DNA from 3 places in the Paenibacillus sp. alder61 genome. Region 2 is predicted to be linked to each of the others. Evidence: riboswitches for the same ligand, from Rfam matches in the RefSeq annotation. Region 2 holds a riboswitch; each other region holds the start of a gene.
The links. Region 2 has a riboswitch for cyclic di-AMP ahead of LBW89_RS24305 (C40 family peptidase). Riboswitches for the same ligand answer to the same signal wherever they lie in the genome.
Positions count from the first base shown of each region.

Region 1 (6,505 bases), on a different contig from region 2:
GAAGGAGCTCCATGCGGGGGGACACGAGTTCAGGTTTCTTCCGGAACCGCTACCTGGTCTGTTCAAACGGGATTTGACCGTACAGGAATACCTGCTGCTTGACGAAGCTTTGGTTCAAACCGCCTTTATGCAGTGGAGGAACGAATCGGACGAATTGTTGAGCGATTTGTGCGCCCGTTTTTTGAACCGCAAATTGTATAAATATGTAGAAGTGGAATCGCTGGACCTGGAAACGATTGACGAAATTCGCGCTGCCTTCGGGAGAATCGGGCTTCACCCGGAATATGACCTGGAAATTGATTTTCCGACCGATCTGCCTTATGATGTGTTTCGTCCGAACGGGGAATTTCGGGATAAACAGATCCTGTTGTTGGACCGGCAGGACCAGCTGAAGGAAATTTCCGAAGTGTCGGATATTGTGCGTTCCATTAGCGGTTTGCACCGGGGCAAGTATCATTTGTACTACCCTGAGAATAAATTGAGACCGGTTATGGACCGGCTGCCGCGACATATCGCGGAATATTTTGAACAGGGAACATAGGAGGGACAACTCATGGAACTATTTGATACACATACGCATATGGATGCGCCTCAATTTGACGAAGACCGTCATGAAGCGATCGAACGCGCCTTGGCGCAAGGCGTGACGCGGATGATCAACATCGGTTTTAACCGCGATACGATCCCGACGACGATGAAGTTGGCGGAGACTTATGACTTCATTTATGCGGCGGTAGGCTGGCATCCGCAGGACGCCATTACGATGAAAGAAGAGGATCTCGACTGGATTGCAAATTTATGCAAACATGAAAAGGTTGTCGCTATCGGGGAAATCGGTCTGGATTACTACTGGGATACGTCCCCGAAAGAGGTCCAGCACGAGGTATTCCGCAAGCAAATCCGGCTGGCCCGAGAGCTGGGAATGCCGATTTCCATACATAACCGGGATGCCCACGAAGACGTTGTTCGGATTCTCCGCGAGGAGCGGGCGAACGAAATCGGCGGGGTCATGCATTCCTATTCGGGCAGCTGGGAAATTGCCAAAATGTGTCTGGATTTGGGATTTCATTTGTCGTTTGGCGGACCGATTACGTTTAAAAATGCAAAGCAGCCCAAAGAAGTATTGGCGAAGACTCCGCTGGACCGATTGCTGATCGAAACGGATTCCCCATATTTGACTCCCCACCCATTTCGTGGGAAAAGAAACGAGACCGGGCATGTCCGTTTGGTCGCCGAGGCCGCTGCCGAGTTAAAGGGGATCTCGGTGGAGGAAATCGCTGAAATTACAACTCAAAATGCGCTGGAACGATTTGGTATCTCGAGTAATCGGGAGAAAAACGGGTGAAAAAAAGAGTATTTCGGAAAGATTAATGCTTTTTAACCAACTCCAGTGAGTATATTACATTTTTTTAACCAATTATTAAAATAAACGTTGTTGATTCGTCCTTTACAACATGCATCGAAACAGGATAGAATCTTTTCAGTAATCGATTTGGGGTCGTTAACTTGCCGTTGACGATTCCGTTATATGGTTCCATGAACCAGTCTCGCTGAGTCTCCGAACATGGAGAACGGGGGAACCGACTACAGTGCCGAAGGGATTTCCAACCGGACTGTAATTGATTTCTTTATCGGGTCTTTGGGGTGAATTCAAGGTCATTGCGCCGTGAGCGAATGGCGGAGAAAGGGCGGCTCTCTGCGTCCTAACCCGACAGCTAACCTCGTAAGCGTACTAAGAGAGGGCAAACTCGTGCATCCTATTACACCAAGACATTCGGAAGCCACGAAAGAGAGCCTCTTACTCTTTCTAAGGCTTCTTTTGTTTTGAATAAACGTAATAGGGTCATCATACTGTGTTAAACAGGAGGTGACTTGATGCCGGGTAGACTGGGACGGGATGCGGAATGCGGCTTTCATTAGGCATTTCGTAAAAATGAAATGTAGTCACGTCATATGTAACACGATTCGACCTAGACGGCGGGACTATGAAGGAGGACGGAAGAAATGGGCATTTTCCGCAATGAGGAATCCCATGAATCGCGCTCATCCAGCATGTCTTACGCAATGCGGTGGAAACAAGAACATCTACGTCAGATTTCGGTCGTCGGAATTTTGTCCATCGCGGTAGTTCTCATCATCCTGATTTGGTTTTACAGCCAAAGCAACAAAAAAGTATACTTGGTTGTTGACGGGCAGAGTCAGCAGATCGAAACCCGGAAATCGCTGGTCAATCAAGTGCTGGAAGAACAGTCCATCGTTTTGAAGCCGGAGGATAACGTGTCTCACTCTCTGGCCAGTTCGATTCAAGACGGGGACCGGATTGTCATCCATCGCGCCGTGCCGGTCAAGGTAAGCGTGGATGGAACGACAAAGACCCATTTCACGACACAGGATAGTGTCCGGAAAGCAATCGAGGAACTTGGCGTCACTTTGGGGCAGGAAGATAAAATTACACCGGCCTTGGACAGCAAAGTCTCGGCGAACTTGAACATCAAGGTCGTCCGCGTTACCAGACATAAAATACAGACTACGCAAAACGTTCCTTTCACCGTGGTGAAAACCTCCGACAAGAACCTGCTTAAAGGAACGACGAAGGTGATGTTCCCCGGGAGCGAAGGCGTTGTAGTCCATAACATCGAAAAAGTGTATGAAGACGGAAAGTTCGTGTCCAAACACTGGCTCGGCAAAGAGGTCAAAAAGGCCGCTTCACCGAAAGTCGTTGCCGTTGGCACGAAGAAACCGACAGCAGTCGCATCCGCCAGCATTTCCCGCAGCGCCAACGCGGTTAATATCAGCGGCCTTACGACGAAAGGCGGCGTCTCTTTTAAATATAAAAAAGTGCTCAAAAACGTGACTCTTACGGCCTATTCCGCCGAGGAGGACGGCATCGGCACGCGCACGGCTTCCGGTACCCGGGTAGCGGAGGGAAGAACGATCGCGGTCGACAAGGATGTCGTTCCTTTGGGATGGTGGGTTTATATCGAAGGGGTCGGCTTCCGCAAGGCTGAAGATACCGGCGGAGCCATCAAAGGCCACAAAATGGATGTCTATTACGATTCCTTGAAATCGGCGAAGAATTTTGGACGCAAAAAAGGCCGGACCGTTTACGTCATCGGACCGACCAAACCGGAATTGAACTAACCGGAGCGTTTACTTTGCTTGGGGAATGGGATAATATTAGGATGATGAATAAGACGCGGATAAGAAGAGGAGAAATCCTCTTCTTTTTGTTATTGTGATGATGGAAACTATAAGCGGTCTTTAAACCAAAACGAGAGAGGTAAGTGCGGGGATGATCAAGGAGGTCATTGTGGTCGAGGGCCGGGACGATACGGTCGCCGTCAAACGGGCGGTGGAGGCCGACACCATTGAGACGGGAGGGTCGGCCATTAATGAGGCGACCCTACGTAAAATTGAGCTGGCTATGGAACGCCGGGGAGTCATTATTTTCACCGACCCGGATCATGCGGGGGAGCGGATCCGCAAAATCGTGGCGAAGCGGGTACCCGGCTGCAAGCATGCTTTCCTTCGGGAGGCGGACGCGACGAAGGCCGGCGACATCGGTGTGGAGAACGCCTCGCCGGAAGCCATCCGTGAGGCGTTGGAGCGAGTCCGCACCGAAGCCCCCCCGGAAGAAGAGGCGGCTCCCGCTCGGATCGACTGGGAGGACCTGCTGGAGGCCGGGTTGATCGTTCATCCGCGGGCGGCCGAGCGCCGGCGTTTTATGGGTGAACGGCTGGGAATAGGGTATTGCAACGGGAAGCAGTTTTATAAACGGCTCGCCATCTTCCGGATCAGCCGCGAAGAGTTTGCGGGTGCGCTGGCCCAATTGGAGACGAAAGAGGCGAAGAACGAATGACGATGAGAGAAGAAGTGGCAACACCGCGCCGAACGAAGGAAATTATTCAGCGGCATGGTTTTTCATTCAAAAAAAGCTTGGGTCAAAACTTTTTGATCGATCAGAATATCCTCGGCAAAATCGTCGGCGCCGCCGAATTGGACAAGTCCAAAGGGGCGCTGGAGATCGGACCGGGGATCGGCGCTTTGACGGAGAAGCTGGCGCAGCAGGCGGGGCGGGTTGCCGCCGTCGAGATCGATCAGCGGCTTTTGCCGATTCTGGAAGAAGTCCTGGAGCCCTACCCACAGGTTCATGTGATCCATGGCGATGTGCTTAAGCTTGATCTTCATGCGTTATTTGCGAGTGAATTCAAGGCATGCGAGAAAGTCAGCGTGGTGGCCAACCTGCCGTACTACGTGACAACGCCGATTTTGATGAAGCTGCTGGAAGCCGGCCTTCCCCTGGAGAACATCGTGGTGATGATTCAAAAGGAAGTGGCCGAGCGGATGGCGGCCGGACCCGGCGGCAAGGAATACGGCAGCCTCAGCATCGCCGTGCAGTATTACAGCGAGCCGGAGCTGGTATGCATCGTGCCGCACAGCGTATTTATTCCGCAGCCGAATGTGGAATCGGCGGTGATCCGGCTGAAGGTCCGCAGCGCGCCGCCGGTGGCCGTGGCGGAAGAGGCTTTCTTCTTTGAGGTGGTTCAGGCCGCATTTGCGCAGCGCCGCAAGACGATCTCCAACAACCTCAAGAGCCGCTTCTTCCCGGGCGAGGGACGAGAGCGCCTGGAGTCTTTGCTGGCGGAGGCGGGCATCGAGCCGTCGCGCCGGGCCGAAACGCTCAGCCTGGAGGAGTTCGCGAAGCTGAGCAATACCCTGCATGCGGCGGGAATCGGCGGTTCAAAGCTGTAACCAATCCCTCTTTTCGCCCATACGATGGGGTAGAGGTGATGAAGTTGACGAATTTGGGAGACTTGGTCGTCCGCAAATCGTACGGTGGAGATATTACGTTCCGCGTCGAGCGTTTTGTGAGGGAGCAGGCCATTATCAAGGGAACAGAGTTTCGTCTGCTAGCCGACGCGCCGATATCGGATTTGGTGGTCGTGAACGCGGATATGCCGGGAGAAAAAACGAAGCGTGCCCGGATCAAGGCAACCGAATCTCTGCAGCGGCTGCAAAAGGATCGGCTGGACCTGACCGAGCGCAATCGATCGTCTTTGGGCCGCGATTTTATTCCGCAGGGGGAGCCGTCTTTTTTTGAGGTACCCGGAAAGGTCCTGCATTTGGACGGGGATGAGAGGTACCTGAAAAAGAGCCTGAGCCTGTACGAAAAGCTCCGTGTACCGGCCCACGGCTATTACGTCACGGAATCGGCGATGGCCGGGGCGCTGTACCGCCTGCTGCCGAACATCCAGCCCGATATTTTGGTGGTGACCGGACATGATGGGGTATTGAAGAACCGCCCGACGGCGGACTTGTATAACTTGTCCAGTTACAAGAACTCCAAGCATTTCGTCGAGGCGATCGCGGCGGCCCGCCAGTATGAGCGTAATTTCGATGCGCTGACCATTGTGGCGGGCGCCTGCCAATCCCATTTTGAGGCGCTGCTGCAGGCGGGGGCGAATTTTGCCAGCTCGCCTTCCCGGGTATTGATACACGCCCTGGACCCCGTGTATATTGCGGCTAAAGCCGCATTGACCTCGATCCGCGACACGATCCATATTACGGATGTGCTGACGCATACGATCAGCGGAACCCAGGGAGTCGGGGGCATCGAAACCCGGGGCAGCTACCGGATCGGGTTGCCGAAACTCAAGGATTTATCCGCGTTAAAGGTCATTCCCTCGATGTAAAATCGTGGGATTCAAGGGGTTGCGGACTGCCTCGAAAAAAAATCGTTGACAACGCTTTTTTACTGCTGATATAATTATTTATTTCGATTTGACAAGTGACTCCTTTTCGTGTATAATCAATACAGAAGGAAGGTGGTCACAGGCAATGGCTAAAAATGCGCTGTCAGAAATCAAACACAGTCTCGAAGCTCACGTAGGGCAGAGAATTACGCTGCGGGCAAACGGAGGTCGCCGAAAGACCGTCGAACGCACCGGCGTATTGGAGGAAACCTATCCTTCGGTCTTTATCGTGAAGCTGGATGAAGAACAACAGACTTTTAAGCGTGTGTCTTACAGTTATGCCGATATACTTACCGAATCCGTTGAAGTCATGGTTTGTGACGATAACAATGAAATGCGGCTGTCGTATATTAAACCGTGAACATCATGATGATTGCAGCAAACGGCCTTGGCGTCCGAAGGGATGCGGGGCCGGTTTTTGTTTTTGCCCGCAAGGAGAGACCGTGCACCCAGCGCGGACACGCGGGTGAATGAAAGCGAAGCCCGGTACGCATACTACGAGTGTTCTTGATCCATGACTTTCTAAGGAGGAATGGCCCATGTCGCGCAGAAGACGCAGCATCATGTCCGAGGATTTGAAAGTCGAGTTGGCGAAGGATCTCGGGTTCTATGATACCGTCCGCAAGGAAGGCTGGGGCGGAATCCGGGCCAAGGACGCCGGAAACATGGTGAAGAGAGCCATCGAGCTTGCGGAGCGGGCCGCTGCCAAGCAGCCCTAATTCGGCCGCGCCTAACAGGTCTCCCCTTGGGAG
Region 1 is NZ_JAIUDG010000039.1:10,919-17,423, forward strand. It holds gene LBW89_RS26760 (HD domain-containing protein) at 1-541, shown strand, start outside; gene LBW89_RS26765 (TatD family hydrolase) at 554-1,345, shown strand; cyclic di-AMP (ydaO/yuaA leader) riboswitch at 1,539-1,746, shown strand; gene LBW89_RS26770 (3D domain-containing protein) at 2,005-3,141, shown strand; gene rnmV (ribonuclease M5) at 3,293-3,859, shown strand; gene rsmA (16S rRNA (adenine(1518)-N(6)/adenine(1519)-N(6))-dimethyltransferase RsmA) at 3,856-4,752, shown strand; gene yabG (sporulation peptidase YabG) at 4,791-5,693, shown strand; gene veg (biofilm formation stimulator Veg) at 5,839-6,114, shown strand; gene LBW89_RS26795 (protein sspF) at 6,293-6,472, shown strand.
Region 1: another riboswitch for cyclic di-AMP. It lies ahead of LBW89_RS26770 (3D domain-containing protein); the one in region 2 lies ahead of LBW89_RS24305 (C40 family peptidase).

Region 2 (6,505 bases):
GAAGCTGGAAGGCTTATTTTAACCAGTATGTATACGATGGCAAAATGGCCGATTTTTCGGTGGATCGCATAGCGGTCCAATCCATTGCCGGCAAGAACGGGGCGGCCCTGTATGAATCGAAGGTTACGCTAAGCCGCCGGGGCGGAAGCGCCCCTAAGGTTCCGCTCCTCTTCAGCTTCAAGGACGGGCACACGGTCCGCAAAGTCTGGAACGGCGAAGGTGAAACCGTTCAGATGACGCTGCGGTACAAGGCACCTCTGGACTGGGTGCAGATCGATCCCGATTATTCGCTCGTTCTTGAGAACAAACATATCAACAACTACATGAGAGCGGAGGTCGCCGAACCTACCGGAACCCGGGCTACGCTTGGGGTCGTAAAGCTGCTGGAAGCGATGCTGGGGGCCCTCGTCTGGTAAGCCGCAAAACCGAGCCTATGCTTTTTGTACGCAGCTATCCGTGATGTTACGCTCACGAAACTAGGCCTATGCTTACGAAGTAAGTTCTGTACGCAGCTATCCGTGATGTTACGCTCACAAAACTAAGCCTATGCTTACGAAGTATGTTTTGTACGATGCTATCCGTGATGTTACGCTCACAAAACTAAGCCTATGCTTACGAAGTATGTTTTGTACGATGCTATCTCCAGATGTAACGCTCACAAAACTTTTAGGAGGGAAAATAATGACCTACGTACGGAATGGATGGGGGCTTGTTCGAAGCCAATTTCCCTCTGTAATCATCCTGTTTCTGTACCAACTGCTTTGGGGATTGTTCTTCTATCGGCTGATTCACTCGGCCGTTATCGCTCTGCTGTCGCGGTATCCCGATCCCCCGCCGAATGAAATGAGCCGGGTTCTCTACATGATCGAGGGGCAAATCGAGCTTGGACGGAACCCGGCCATCCACCAGCATTTGTGGATGCTGCTAGGCCTGATTGTCTTACGTCTGCTGATGACGCCGCTGTTCCAGGCCGGTATTCTTTACGGGCTGAGACCTCCGGAGGAGCAAAGGTCCGGGCTTCCCCTCTTCCGCGGGATGAAGGAATTCTGGAAGCCAGTCACCCTCTTTTTCCTGTTAGAGTTGATTCTGCTCGCCCTGCCCGGGCTATGGGTGGTCCCCCAATTGGCGACCCTCTTGCCTTGGCTTGTCCCCGAAAGCGGGCGAATGGGGCCTCTGCTTGCGATGGTCGGGCTGCTGACGGGATGGGCCGTCTACGGCTGGGTCATTCGCCAAGTCCTGCTGTTCTCCCAACTCGGCTTCCTGTTCAAGGAGGGGATATGGAACTCTCTACTAATCAGCCTTCGACACCTGCTGCCCGGCATCGCCATATCCCTGATTCTCGGCACGGCCGGAGCCGCCCTATTTCTCATCTGCGGGGCCTTCTCTTGGATCTGGACCGGGTTGACCGCTATGATTTTGCAGCAAACCTATCCTTTTATTCGCAGTCTATTGCAAATTTGGTCGGTATCCTCTCAATATGAGCTCTGGCAAACCAAGTTACATAAAGGTTAAATTTTTTTCACTTTTGTGCAGCCCTTGCGCCACAAGGCCTCCGCGTTAATGCGGGGGCTTTTCCCTGTGTTTTCGCCTCTAAATCTTGCTAAATAGCCATTGCCAAAATATACTTGCCTTTGTTACAATAGCAACAGCACAATTCAGTAACGATTTTGTAATTATTTTTGTCACCTTGGCAGGAGAACTGTGTCGGGTGTCGAATATGTAAGTAAATCGGATGTATACTACAGCCGAATTCCCTTGACGGGGAACGGGGGAACCACTTTGGGTGAATTGATCTCGCAAGAGAGGGATCATAGGGGGCCTTCAACCGAATCCTTAAGCTAACCTCGTAGGCATTGGAAGGAGCATTTTCTTGAAGAAACAGTTGACCGCAGCAGCAGTAAGTCTTGCCATTCTTTTCTCCGTTGGCACTGGCAGCGCTTTCGCCGATTCCACATTGGACGGCGTCATCGACAAAGCCTTGGGAACGGAATATGCTTCCGGCGGCACTACAACGGCCGGCTTCGATTGTTCCGGATTTACCATGTACGTCTTTTCGAAGATCGGCATTAAACTGCCGCATCAATCCGGCGCCCAATACAAGATGGGTACGGCCGTAGAGAAGGAAAACCTGATTGCCGGCGATCTCGTATTCTTCAACACATCCGGTAAAGGCGTTTCTCATGTCGGCGTTTATGTCGGCGATGGCAAGTTTGCCCATGCTTCTTCTTCCAAAGGCGTAATTATCAGCAAATTAAGCGAGAAGTATTATGTACAACGTTATGTCGGGGCGAAACGGATTCTGAGTACCGACAAGTACGAGGAAGTTACCAGCGAACCCACAGATCACGACGATGTAGAATAATTACGACAAGCCCGCAGCGATTCACCCGAATCGAGGACTGCGGGTTTTTTCATGGTTGTTTTGCATAGCCCGCTTAGGAGAAATTACCCGCCTCTCCTTGTCATAAACGGGACGATCGGCTTAAAATAACCGGCAGCCTTAGAATGACTTGCCAAAGCAAGACAGGCTTGGTACAATAACCAAAGTAAATAGTAACAACTTTGTAAACAATGTTCGCCACGTCACAACTTTGGGTGCATCAACTAGATCAGCCGAATTCCCGGCACCCGGGAAACGGGGGAACCATTTTGGGTGAATTGATTACCGATACATAGGGATCATAGGGAACCTTCAACCGAATCCTCAAGCTAACCTCGCAGGCCTTGGAAGGAGAACTTTTACAGCATGAGAAAGACATTTGCAGCAGCAGCGACGAGTTTGGCGATTTTGTTCACCTTAGGGACGGGGAGTGTATCCGCCGCAGATACGAAATTGAACAGCGTTGTGAAGTCCGTATACGGGACGCCTTATAAATACGGGGGGGTTACCACGAACGGATTCGACTGTTCCGGATTTACCAGATACGTGTTCAAGCAAATGGGCGTCAAGCTGGCCCGCGTCTCTTCGGCCCAATACAAGCAAGGCACTCCTGTCGCCAAAAGCCAGTTGAAGCCGGGGGATCTCGTATTCTTCAATACTTTGGGCAAGAATAAAGTATCCCACGTCGGCATTTACATCGGTGACGGAAAATTCGCGCACGCTTCTTCATCCAAAGGAATCCGTACCGATCAATTAAACAGCAGTTACTATAAGTCCAAATATGTCGGGGCCAAAAGAATTCTCAGCAAAACCGGTTACTCCACGTATGCTGAATCTTGATCCCGTTGCTTAATTTGAGGCGCTCATTTCAACATTGCTGACACCGCAGTGGTTCTTGCCGGAACCGCTGCGTTTTTTTTTCGCTATATACCATATAACGAAAGTCCGTTCAAAAAGGTTTCTGAAAATGGCCTTTCCGCCAAAATTTATTTTTTTTCGTTTGCCGCTTTCTCTCCCATACCCACTCTCCAAATCTTCCCATACTCCTCATTACCCCGCTGACGGAGGACGAAACACCTAGGTTCCTCCTATCTTTACAAGCAAACCATTTCCCGTTAGAGTGATGTTAAATAGAAATTTCAAATCGATGGAGAGACACACCCGATATTCATTTCCCATTGTTTAAGGAGGCGCAAACATGGAAAAACCCGTCACCACTTTCCGGATCGTTCCCATGGAGGAAAGCCACGGCGCGGCTATCTGTACCTGGAAATACGATTCCCCATACGATATTTACAGCTGGCTCCCCTGGGAACAAATGAAAGCGCTCGACGTGGAGTTTGGGAACCCGGCCTTAAGAGCGCAGCAGTATGTCTCTTTGTTGACCCCGGATGACGAACTCGCCGGGTTTGCCCAATATTTCCCGATGGAGGGGGTTACACGGCTCGGCATCGGGATGCGGCCCGATTTATGCGGCCAGGGACTGGGTAAAAGCTTTGTGCTGACGATCGTGGAGGAAGCACAGCGGCGCAAACCGCAGGATGTCATCGACCTGGAGGTTCTGACCTGGAATACCCGGGCGATTCGGGCCTATCAAAAGGCCGGGTTCGTCATTACCGATTTGTACGAGAAAATGACTCCCGGCGGAATTTCCAAACCTTACTACTGCATGGTTTACAAAGGCGCCCCAACCTCACCTTAGCCCTTTGATAAAACGCGTCTATGATAAATAGCACATCATTTTGGGAAATATACAAAAAAGAGGAGTAATTCGTTACTTTTTTTGACACAAACGCTATGATCAATGAGCCTGTTCCGCTATAATGGAAGGGGTAACTTACATAGGAGGGACGATCGGAATGCAGAAGTGGATCATGAGCGGATTACTCGTCGTGGCTTGCGCCTTCGCAGCCGTGTTAATGTTTACATTGCCCGGCCGGGAACAGGTTGCTCAGGAAGAGAAACCGCAAATGCCTGAAATCACGTTAAATGCGGAACAAGCCGAAGCTGTTATAAAGGCGAACTGCATTAGCTGTCATGGAGATCAATTGCAAGGCGGAGCCGGTCCGAACCTGCAAAAAGTAGGTGCCGAGCTGTCTGCGGACCAATTGTTCGGGACCATCACCAAAGGTAAGGGCATGATGCCTTCCTTCAAGGATAAATTGAAGGAAGAGGAGATCGCCAACGTCGCGATGTATCTTTCCGAGAAGAAATAACGCATACAACAACACGCCCGCCGGGCCTGAGTTCAGGTTTCCGGCGGGCGCTTCTCTCTGCGGCCTCGGGTTGGCTTCGCTTCCTGCGTCCGTTTCTAGCCAGCGGAGCGGGCCTTCTCGAAGGCTTCATTATATTGCTGCGCTTCCTTGATATCCACGGCGGTGATGCCGCCTTCCTCCCAGGAGGTCAGCCGGAGCGTCACCGTTTTGTAATCGATGGTTATAAAAGGGTGATGGTTAAACGCTTCCGAAATGGCGGCAACCTCGTCCACAAAGGCGATCCCTTTCATAAAGTTGGAAAAGGTGTATTTCCGGACGATCCAGCGCCCCTCCTCCAATTCCCAACCTTCCAGCTTTTCCAAATGCGCCTCTACTTCTTGCGGTGTAAACGGCATTGTTCTTCCTCCCCGTTTCCTTAAACTTCCCTGTATGTAATCCTGCAGTTAAGGATTCGATTCATCGTTTCCGGTCCGGGTCCGGCACGAGCATCCGTTTATTGTATTCCCGAGGTCGGCTGTTCATGCGCGGACGAGCATTTCCGGATTAACCCGCTGCCTGGCTGGCAGCGTCAGCGTGTGAATTCCTTTAAGTCTTTATTTTACCATGCTCCCGGACAATATTCCAAAAAGTCGCCACCCGTTGTCAGATCAAAGCTACGGAGGTCAACTCGTCCTCTCCGATCAAGAGGTTGATTCGGTGGTTGTCCGCATCGTGGATGACCACGGCGCTGCCGACGTTAATCACAGGCTCGGTTCCCAGCGCAAAGAATAAATCTTCCGCCAAAGCCTCCTGTACCTCATAACGCTCATCGCCGGAAAGTCCTTCCCACTCCGCGGCCTCCATTTCAAAAAATTCATAGCTATCCGGAATACGCCCAACGGCTTCCGTCAAATCTGCCAAAATTTGTTCATAATCTCTACCGTGCTTTACTCCCACCGCCAAATGGCTCCCTTCCTAGAGTCTAATACAGACTGTATTCTCATTATACCGGAAAAAACACCTTAAAAAAAAAGGGAATTCTGTCGATAAAAAAGATAAACCGTTTTTCGGCCAAGGTTGTAATGTCTCCAGCAAGGATGCGGGTGACAGAAAAATGGAAACAAATATCTCAAGGACGAGGTGTGCAATGGAAATTTCAACGATTATTGGACTTATTCTCGGTTTCGTGGCGCTTATTTTAGGGATGTACCTGAAAGGTGCACCTATTGAAAGCTTGGTCTCGAACCCTGCGGCCTTTGTCATTATCCTTGTAGGAACGGCAGCAACGCTGTTTGTGGCATTTCCGCTCTCGGAGGTCAAAAAGTTCCCCGTATTGATCAAGCTTACCATGTCCAAGCCCAAGATGATCAGTAAAGCGGAATTGATCACGCTGTTTATGGAGTGGGCTACCATCACTCGCCGCGAAGGTCTTCTGGCATTGGAAGCCAAGGTAGAGGAAATAGAGGATGATTTTCTAAGAGGCGGAATGCGGATGATCATCGACGGAAACGATCAGGATTTCGTCCAGGACGTGCTGACCGAAGACATCGCAGCCACCGAAGAACGCCATAAAGCGGGAGCCCAAATCTTCTCGCAGGCGGGGATGTACGCGCCTACTCTCGGGGTACTCGGGGCGGTTGTCGGTTTGATCGCCGCTTTGTCCGATATGAGCGATATCGCGAAATTGTCCCATGCGATTTCCGGGGCTTTTATCGCAACGGTTTTCGGTATTTTCACAGGTTATGTGATGTGGCACCCGATCGCCAATAAACTGAAGCGTCTTTCAAAGAAAGAGATGGAGGTTCGGCTGATGATGGTGGAAGGCTTGCTTTCCATTCAATCCGGCGTATCTACAATTGCGATTCAACAAAAGCTGGCCGTCTTCTTAACCCCTGCTGAACGTGCGCAAATTTTAGAAAAGGGGGCGGGT
Region 2 is NZ_JAIUDG010000029.1:50,819-57,323, forward strand. It holds gene LBW89_RS24290 (M1 family metallopeptidase) at 1-416, shown strand, start outside; gene LBW89_RS24295 (hypothetical protein) at 682-1,512, shown strand; cyclic di-AMP (ydaO/yuaA leader) riboswitch at 1,734-1,868, shown strand; gene LBW89_RS24300 (C40 family peptidase) at 1,871-2,362, shown strand; cyclic di-AMP (ydaO/yuaA leader) riboswitch at 2,602-2,739, shown strand; gene LBW89_RS24305 (C40 family peptidase) at 2,747-3,220, shown strand; gene LBW89_RS24310 (GNAT family N-acetyltransferase) at 3,579-4,082, shown strand; gene LBW89_RS24315 (c-type cytochrome) at 4,240-4,596, shown strand; gene LBW89_RS24320 (4a-hydroxytetrahydrobiopterin dehydratase) at 4,692-4,991, opposite strand; gene LBW89_RS24325 (hypothetical protein) at 5,239-5,532, opposite strand; gene motA (flagellar motor stator protein MotA) at 5,723-6,505, shown strand, end outside.

Region 3 (6,505 bases), on a different contig from region 2:
GTGGATTTCGAAGATCAAAGAAAGCGTCGTGGAAACCCTCGCCTTGTAGTCGCATGCGTGAGTGCTGTGTGGCGTGCGCTGTGTGCGTGCGCTGTATGGCGTGCGATGTGTGCGTGGGCTGTATGGGTGCGCTGTATGGCGTGCGTTGTGTCGTGTGGGTTGTGGCATAGGCTGTATGGCGTGCGCTGTGGGGCGTGACCACTTGATGTGCGGCTTTGCGTGGATAAGCCGAGAGATTAACGGAGCGGGAGAAAAGCCGAAGAAAGCAAGCATGGCCGATAGGAAGCCTGCGGGGCTGGTCCCCCGTCAGACAACCTTGATAATCTAGAATTCCTGCAAATATGCATGTTTTTTTCTTGTTCGGGGTCAAAATTTCAAAATACCTGCGATTCTGCAGGAATTTTCGACGGAATCGGCTCGTCTCTCTTCAATCACGAGAAATTCCTGCAGATTTGCATCTTTTTTGCGCGTCCCCTCGTGGATCGGCCGAAATACCTGCAAATTTGCATCTTTTTGGAGTTGAAAGTGTTGGAAGGGTTGAAAGTGTTGGAAGTACGCTAGGCTCCTTAATCACCGTGGGCTAAATACGATTGGTATATAACGGGAAAGGCTCCGGGTAATTGCCCAGCAAACGCTCATCCCCCTGTTTTAGCCCTTCGGGGCCCGGTTCGCATCCTTCCGGCTACCCCCGAGTCGAGTACGGTATGGCCGCGGCTTCCTCCCGGACCTCCAATCCCAGCTTTCGCGCCACCCATGCGGTCGTGCTGGCTTGAACGACGATGGTCAGGACGATCGCCATGAACGTTATCGCCGATATAATTCCGGCATGCGGCAACCCCATGCCGACGATCATCCCGGACAGCGCGGCCGGAATGACGCCGGTCTCGCGGACCCAGCACATAAACAGCAGCTCCCGCCAACTCCATCGTACGCCCCGATCCGGCAGGGCACAGAGCAGCACCGTTAGCGGCCGGGCCACAAACATGAGCACCAGAACGGCCCCGAGGCTTGGCCAGAAATAATGGCCGAGCGTTCCGAAATCAACCTGACTCCCCAGCAGTACGAAAATTAGCATACGCATCATGACGGTCGTATTTTCGGCAAATGACCCGACCTCCAGCTGTTTATCGCTCATGGATAAGCGGAACAGTTCGGAGTTCCCCCAGATCAACCCGGCGACAAATGTAGCCATAAATCCGCTGACATGCAAAAGGTCGGCTACAAGGTAGCTGGACAAGGCGCAGACGATCATTACGATCGTCGTGTACTCCCTGACAAGGCCATATTTCACATGTGCCGTAAAAAAAGTCAGCACACCGGAGACCACCAGTCCGACGGCGATCCCGCCGAGTGAGGTCGTTAGAAACGCCCCGGCCATCCCGGCAAAATCCAGAGTGCCGGTTCCTGCGGCCGCGGCCAGCAAAGCAAACGTGACGATCGAGCCCGTCGCATCATTAAAGGCTGACTCGCTCTCCACCGTTTCCCGCACGCGCTCCTTGATCTTGACCTGCTTGAACACGGGGATGATCGAAGCCGGATCCGTGGAGGCGATGACCGCCGCCGCCAAGAAGGCGAGGGTCCAATCGACGCCGAACAGAACGTGAACGCCCAGGCCGACGACAAGGACGGAAATCAGCACACCCAGTACGCTCAGCATAGTCAGAGTGATCCAAACCTTTCGCAGTCCGCCCAGATTCAGATTTCTCCCGCCATCGAACAAGATCAGCACGGAACCGACCGTCAAAATAAGCTGATTGATCAGCGAGCCGCTGGATTCGTGAATCAAACCGAAACCGGGCCCCATGAGCATACCGGCCGCGATAAACACGGCGACGTCGGGCAGCTTGAGCAGGGAGGCCAGCTTCCCCGCCGCCATCCCTATACTGATTACAACTATGACTAAGATAAGAAAATGCCGGATCGCTTCCGTCGCCGCCGATTCCATGCCAATTCACACTCCAGATTATGCGTAATCTCTGTACCTTATAAAAAAGGAATTAGTCGTTAATGACAGCTTCGAATTCCTCGATGTTCTTGTTGGCACCGATAATGACCATAATATCGCCGGCGGCCAAATAATCCATCGCCGTCGGGGCGATGATGATGCCGCTTTCCCGGTGGATCGCCACGATGCTGCAGCCGAACTTAGCACGCGGATTCAACTCGCCCACATTTTTTCCATTCAGACACTCGGGCACTTTCAATTCCACGATGCTGAACTCCTTGGACAGCTCGAGATAATCGAGCAGGTTGGGGGTCACAAGTTGATGGGCTACGCGAATCCCCATATCGCGCTCCGGAAAAATCACCCGGTCCACCCCCAGTTTTTCCAAGGCCCGGCCGTGCAATACCGAAATTGCTTTGGCTACGACCGTTTTGATGCCAAGATCCTTCAGAAGAATCGCGCTCAATATACTCATCTGAATGTCGTTGCCAATGGCGACGATCCCGCAGTCAAAGTTGCGTACGCCGAGGGATTTCAACACTTCCTCATCGGTGGCGTCGGCAACCACGGCATGCGTCAACAGATGGCTCCATTCTTCGACGACGTCTTCATTCCGGTCTATGCCCAATACCTCGTACCCGAGTTCCATCAGCTCCAGCGCCAGACTGGAGCCGAAGCGTCCCAATCCGATCACGACAAACTGCTGTGTCTTCATCTTTTCTTTCCCCTTATCCGATAATCATTTTGCCTTCAGGGTGTCTGTATAGTTCTTTACCCTTCTTCGGCCCCAGTGCATAAGCCAAGGTCAGCGGTCCGAGCCGACCGGCGAACATCGTAAAACTGATGAGAATCTTACCCAGGACGGTAAGTTTTCCGGTCAGGCCCATCGTCAGACCTACCGTGCTGAATGCCGAAGTCGTCTCAAACAGGATGCTCAGAAAGCTCGCGTCCTCCGTGGTAGACAACACCATGGCCACCGCGATGACCAGAAACAGCGCCAGCATCGTGATCGTCACGGCCTTAAAAATACGCTCTTGGGCCAGCCGATACCGGAACAGCACGAGATCCGAACGACCGCGGATCATGGAGATCACCGCGCCCACAAGAATCGTGAACGTCGTCGTCTTGATGCCGCCCCCCGTCGAACTCGGAGACGCGCCGATAAACATGAGAATAATGATAAAAAACTGGGTGGCCTGCCGCAGCGCGCCGATATCCAGCGTATTGGCCCCCGCCGTTCTCGGCGTCACCGACTGGAAGAAGGAGGCCCAGAACTTCCCTCCCCACCCCAACGGCTCGAGCGTTCTCGGGTTGGTAAATTCGAACACGAATATCACCACAGCCCCGATCACGATCAAAGCGCCGGTCATCGAGAGCACGACTTTGGTATGCAGTGAGAATTTGCGGCGGCTTCGAAACTCGATCAAGTCCGACAGCACAATAAAGCCGATCCCTCCCGATACGATCAGAAACATCGCCACGAAGTTGACGATCGGGTCGTTAACGTACTGGGTGAGGCTCCGGTATTCCCCGAACAGATCGAACCCGGCGTTGTTGAACATGGAGACGCCATGGAAAATTCCGTAATAAATCGCCCGTCCGAGCGGCATATCGAAAGCCCAGCGAATCGCGAAAACGAGGGCGGCGCCGGACTCGATAATCAGCGAGTACAACAGAACTTTGCGAATTAGCCGGACGATGCCTTCCATCGTGTTCTGGTTCATCGCCTCCTGAAGCAGCAGCCGGTCCTTCAGCGAGATTTTACGTTTGAACACTAAGGAGAATAATGTGGCCATCGTCATGAACCCCAGCCCCCCCACCTGAATCAGCAGCATGATGACCACCTGTCCGAACGTGGAGAAATAAGCGCCCGTGTCCACGACCACTAGCCCGGTCACACAGGTTGCCGAAGTCGCCGTAAAAAATGCATCAATCCAGGGGAGCGTTTGCCCGGTCACACTGGAAATCGGCAGCATCAGCAGAAAAGACCCGAACAGGATGATGGCCGCGAAGCCCAGCACCAGAATCTGCGGCGGTGAAAACTTAAACCAGTTGGAACGCAAAGGCGGTTCACCTCGTTTGTGTATTGGCCAAAAATGAAAAAAAGAAAAAAGCACTGGAAATCCAATGCCTTTTGATTGGTCCCTGCAGCAAAGGCCTACGAGGTTAGCTGACGGATTCGGGCTTGCTAGGTCTGCCCTATTCGCCTTTCGCACCAAGCGGTCCGCTTGCTGCCGGCGAAATTCACCCCTAAAGATCGGTTCCCCCGTTTTCAATTGAAATTCGGCCAACATATTAGTTTCATTATTTTTCATTTCATTTTCGTCAAATGGATTATAAGCCTTATTCGAGCGTACTACAAAGTGATAATTGGATGAAATAATGCGATAAACCCTCAAAAGGGAGGAAACAGGCTTCCGGGTGTCGTCTTATCTAAGCCTTGCTTTTCTTTGCCGTCGTTATTGCGGTTTCTCATGTTTTCCCCCGCTTCTGTGGCGAAGAACCGCCCCCTGTGTTATCTTTTACAGTGACAATCGATTTGTTCTGTCATACGGATTCAAAAAAATCAAAAAGGAGTTTTGACATGTATTCCGACCCAAAACCGCAGCGCCGGATGAAGACCGGAACCTTGTGGGGACTTGCCGCTCTGGGATTAGTCTTGTTTGTCCTGCTCCAAATCCTCCCCTCAACGGCTTCCGAAACCCTGCAGTTGGAACAATCGGCACAAGTGCTCACCAAGGAGCAGGCCAAGGCGGCGGCCTTTAAGTTTGCGGAGGACGAACTGGGGCTTTCTCCCGGACCAGACGCTGTCGTCACTTATCAAACCCAATCCGACGTATACGGATATTTGGCCAAAGAAAAATTAACGGACGATTATCTCCAAAAATATGAAAAGCAATTTCCTTATGATGTGTTCCGCGTTTACTTCAGCCTGTCAGAAGAAGGATGGGACGGGGTCACCATCGACGTACATATGACGACGGGGAAGGCGGTCGGCTTCAAAAAAATCCCGGCGACCGATTTGCTTGTCCCGCCGGATGAATTGCTGAGCAGCCAAGGGCTCGCGCTCAACCTGGACGAGAAAATCAAGCTGGCCGAGCCCTATCTTAAAGCTCTCGGCTATGGAGAGCAAGGTTCCCCTGCCGTCAAGGAAACCGCCTCCGGCCTCCGGTTAACGTTTCAAGAATACAACATCGGCGATGCCGGAGCCCGGTTGGATATCCGTTACAAAGACGGGCAGGTTGCCGAGATCGTCGGCTCTTTTGAGGTGCCGCAAAGCTATACGGATTACGTGAAGCGGCAGAAAACGATCGCCAATTGGCTGACCTATGCGGGGTATGCCTTGTTCACGTTCGTGCTCGGGATTCTGGCCATTGTATACAGCGCCCTTACGCGGGCCTTTACTTCCTTTAAACGCGGGATCGCGCTCGCTGCCGTCTATTTTCTGATTTCGATGGGCTCGGCTTTGAATATGCTGCCGTATCTGGAATCGGAAGGGGTTAACGGCACGCTCCTGATGTTCGGATTCGTTGTTCAGGGACTCGTCACGCTGATCCTGGCCTCGTCGATCTACTTCTCGCTCGTCGGCGGCGACGGACTCTGGCGCAAGCAGGGGATCAATCTGTGGGCAAGAGCCAAAGAGCGCGGATACGGGCGGCATGTGCTGTCATCCATGGCGGACGGCTACGCCTGGGCCTTGATCCTGCTCGGTGTGCAATCGGTCATCTTCTTCATCCTGGAACGCACGATTCATACGTGGTCCACCACCGATGCTACCCAGTCGCCTTATAATATGCTTTATCCGGCCCTGCTCCCGCTGCTGGCTTGGGTGGCCGGCATCGGCGAGGAAGCGGTTTACCGGTTGTTCGGCATCCCGATGCTGAAGAAAATGTTCCGCAGCACGCTTGCCGCCAGCATCATCACCACGTTGATCTGGGCCTTCGGCCATACGCTGTATCCGATCTATCCGGTGATTTCCCGGCCGATCGAGCTGTTGTTCATCGGCTTGCTGTTCAGCTATATTTTCCTGAGATACGGTTTTATCGCCGTCATGTTCGCCCATGTCGTCTTCGACAGCATTCTCATGTCGCTCAGCGTCATGTTTATGGGCGGAACTTTAAACATGGTGTCCGGTTTGTTCTTTATTGTTCTCCCGGCCCTCGTGGCTTATGTGGTTTATCTGTTCAACCCTCCGGGCAAAGAGCGGCCTTCCGCTCCTGCAACCATAAAAGAGGAGCCGCTATAGCGACTCCTCATCCCGAAGGGCTTGAATGATTTGATGGGCGAGCTTGTCGCCGATGGAAAGAGGCCGGAAGTCTTCGACGGAGGCCTCTTTTATTTTTTTGAGCGAACCGAAGTGCTTAAGCAGCGCTTTCCGCCGCTTCTCCCCGATGCCGGGAATGGCGTCCAGCTTCGAGACGACCATCGATTTGCCGCGCTGCTCCCGATGGAACGAGATCGCGAAGCGATGGACCTCGTCCTGAATCCGCTGCAGCAGATAGAACTCCTGGCTGTCGCGCGGCAGATGGACCGGCTCGGGCGGCTCGCCCACCATGAGCT
Region 3 is NZ_JAIUDG010000017.1:7,984-14,488, forward strand. It holds gene LBW89_RS17935 (LysR family transcriptional regulator) at 1-49, shown strand, start outside; gene LBW89_RS17940 (cation:proton antiporter) at 683-1,945, opposite strand; gene LBW89_RS17945 (potassium channel family protein) at 1,998-2,660, opposite strand; gene LBW89_RS17950 (TrkH family potassium uptake protein) at 2,674-4,008, opposite strand; cyclic di-AMP (ydaO/yuaA leader) riboswitch at 4,085-4,244, opposite strand; gene LBW89_RS17955 (CPBP family intramembrane glutamic endopeptidase) at 4,530-6,191, shown strand; gene uvrC (excinuclease ABC subunit UvrC) at 6,186-6,505, opposite strand, start outside.
Region 3: another riboswitch for cyclic di-AMP. It lies ahead of LBW89_RS17950 (TrkH family potassium uptake protein); the one in region 2 lies ahead of LBW89_RS24305 (C40 family peptidase).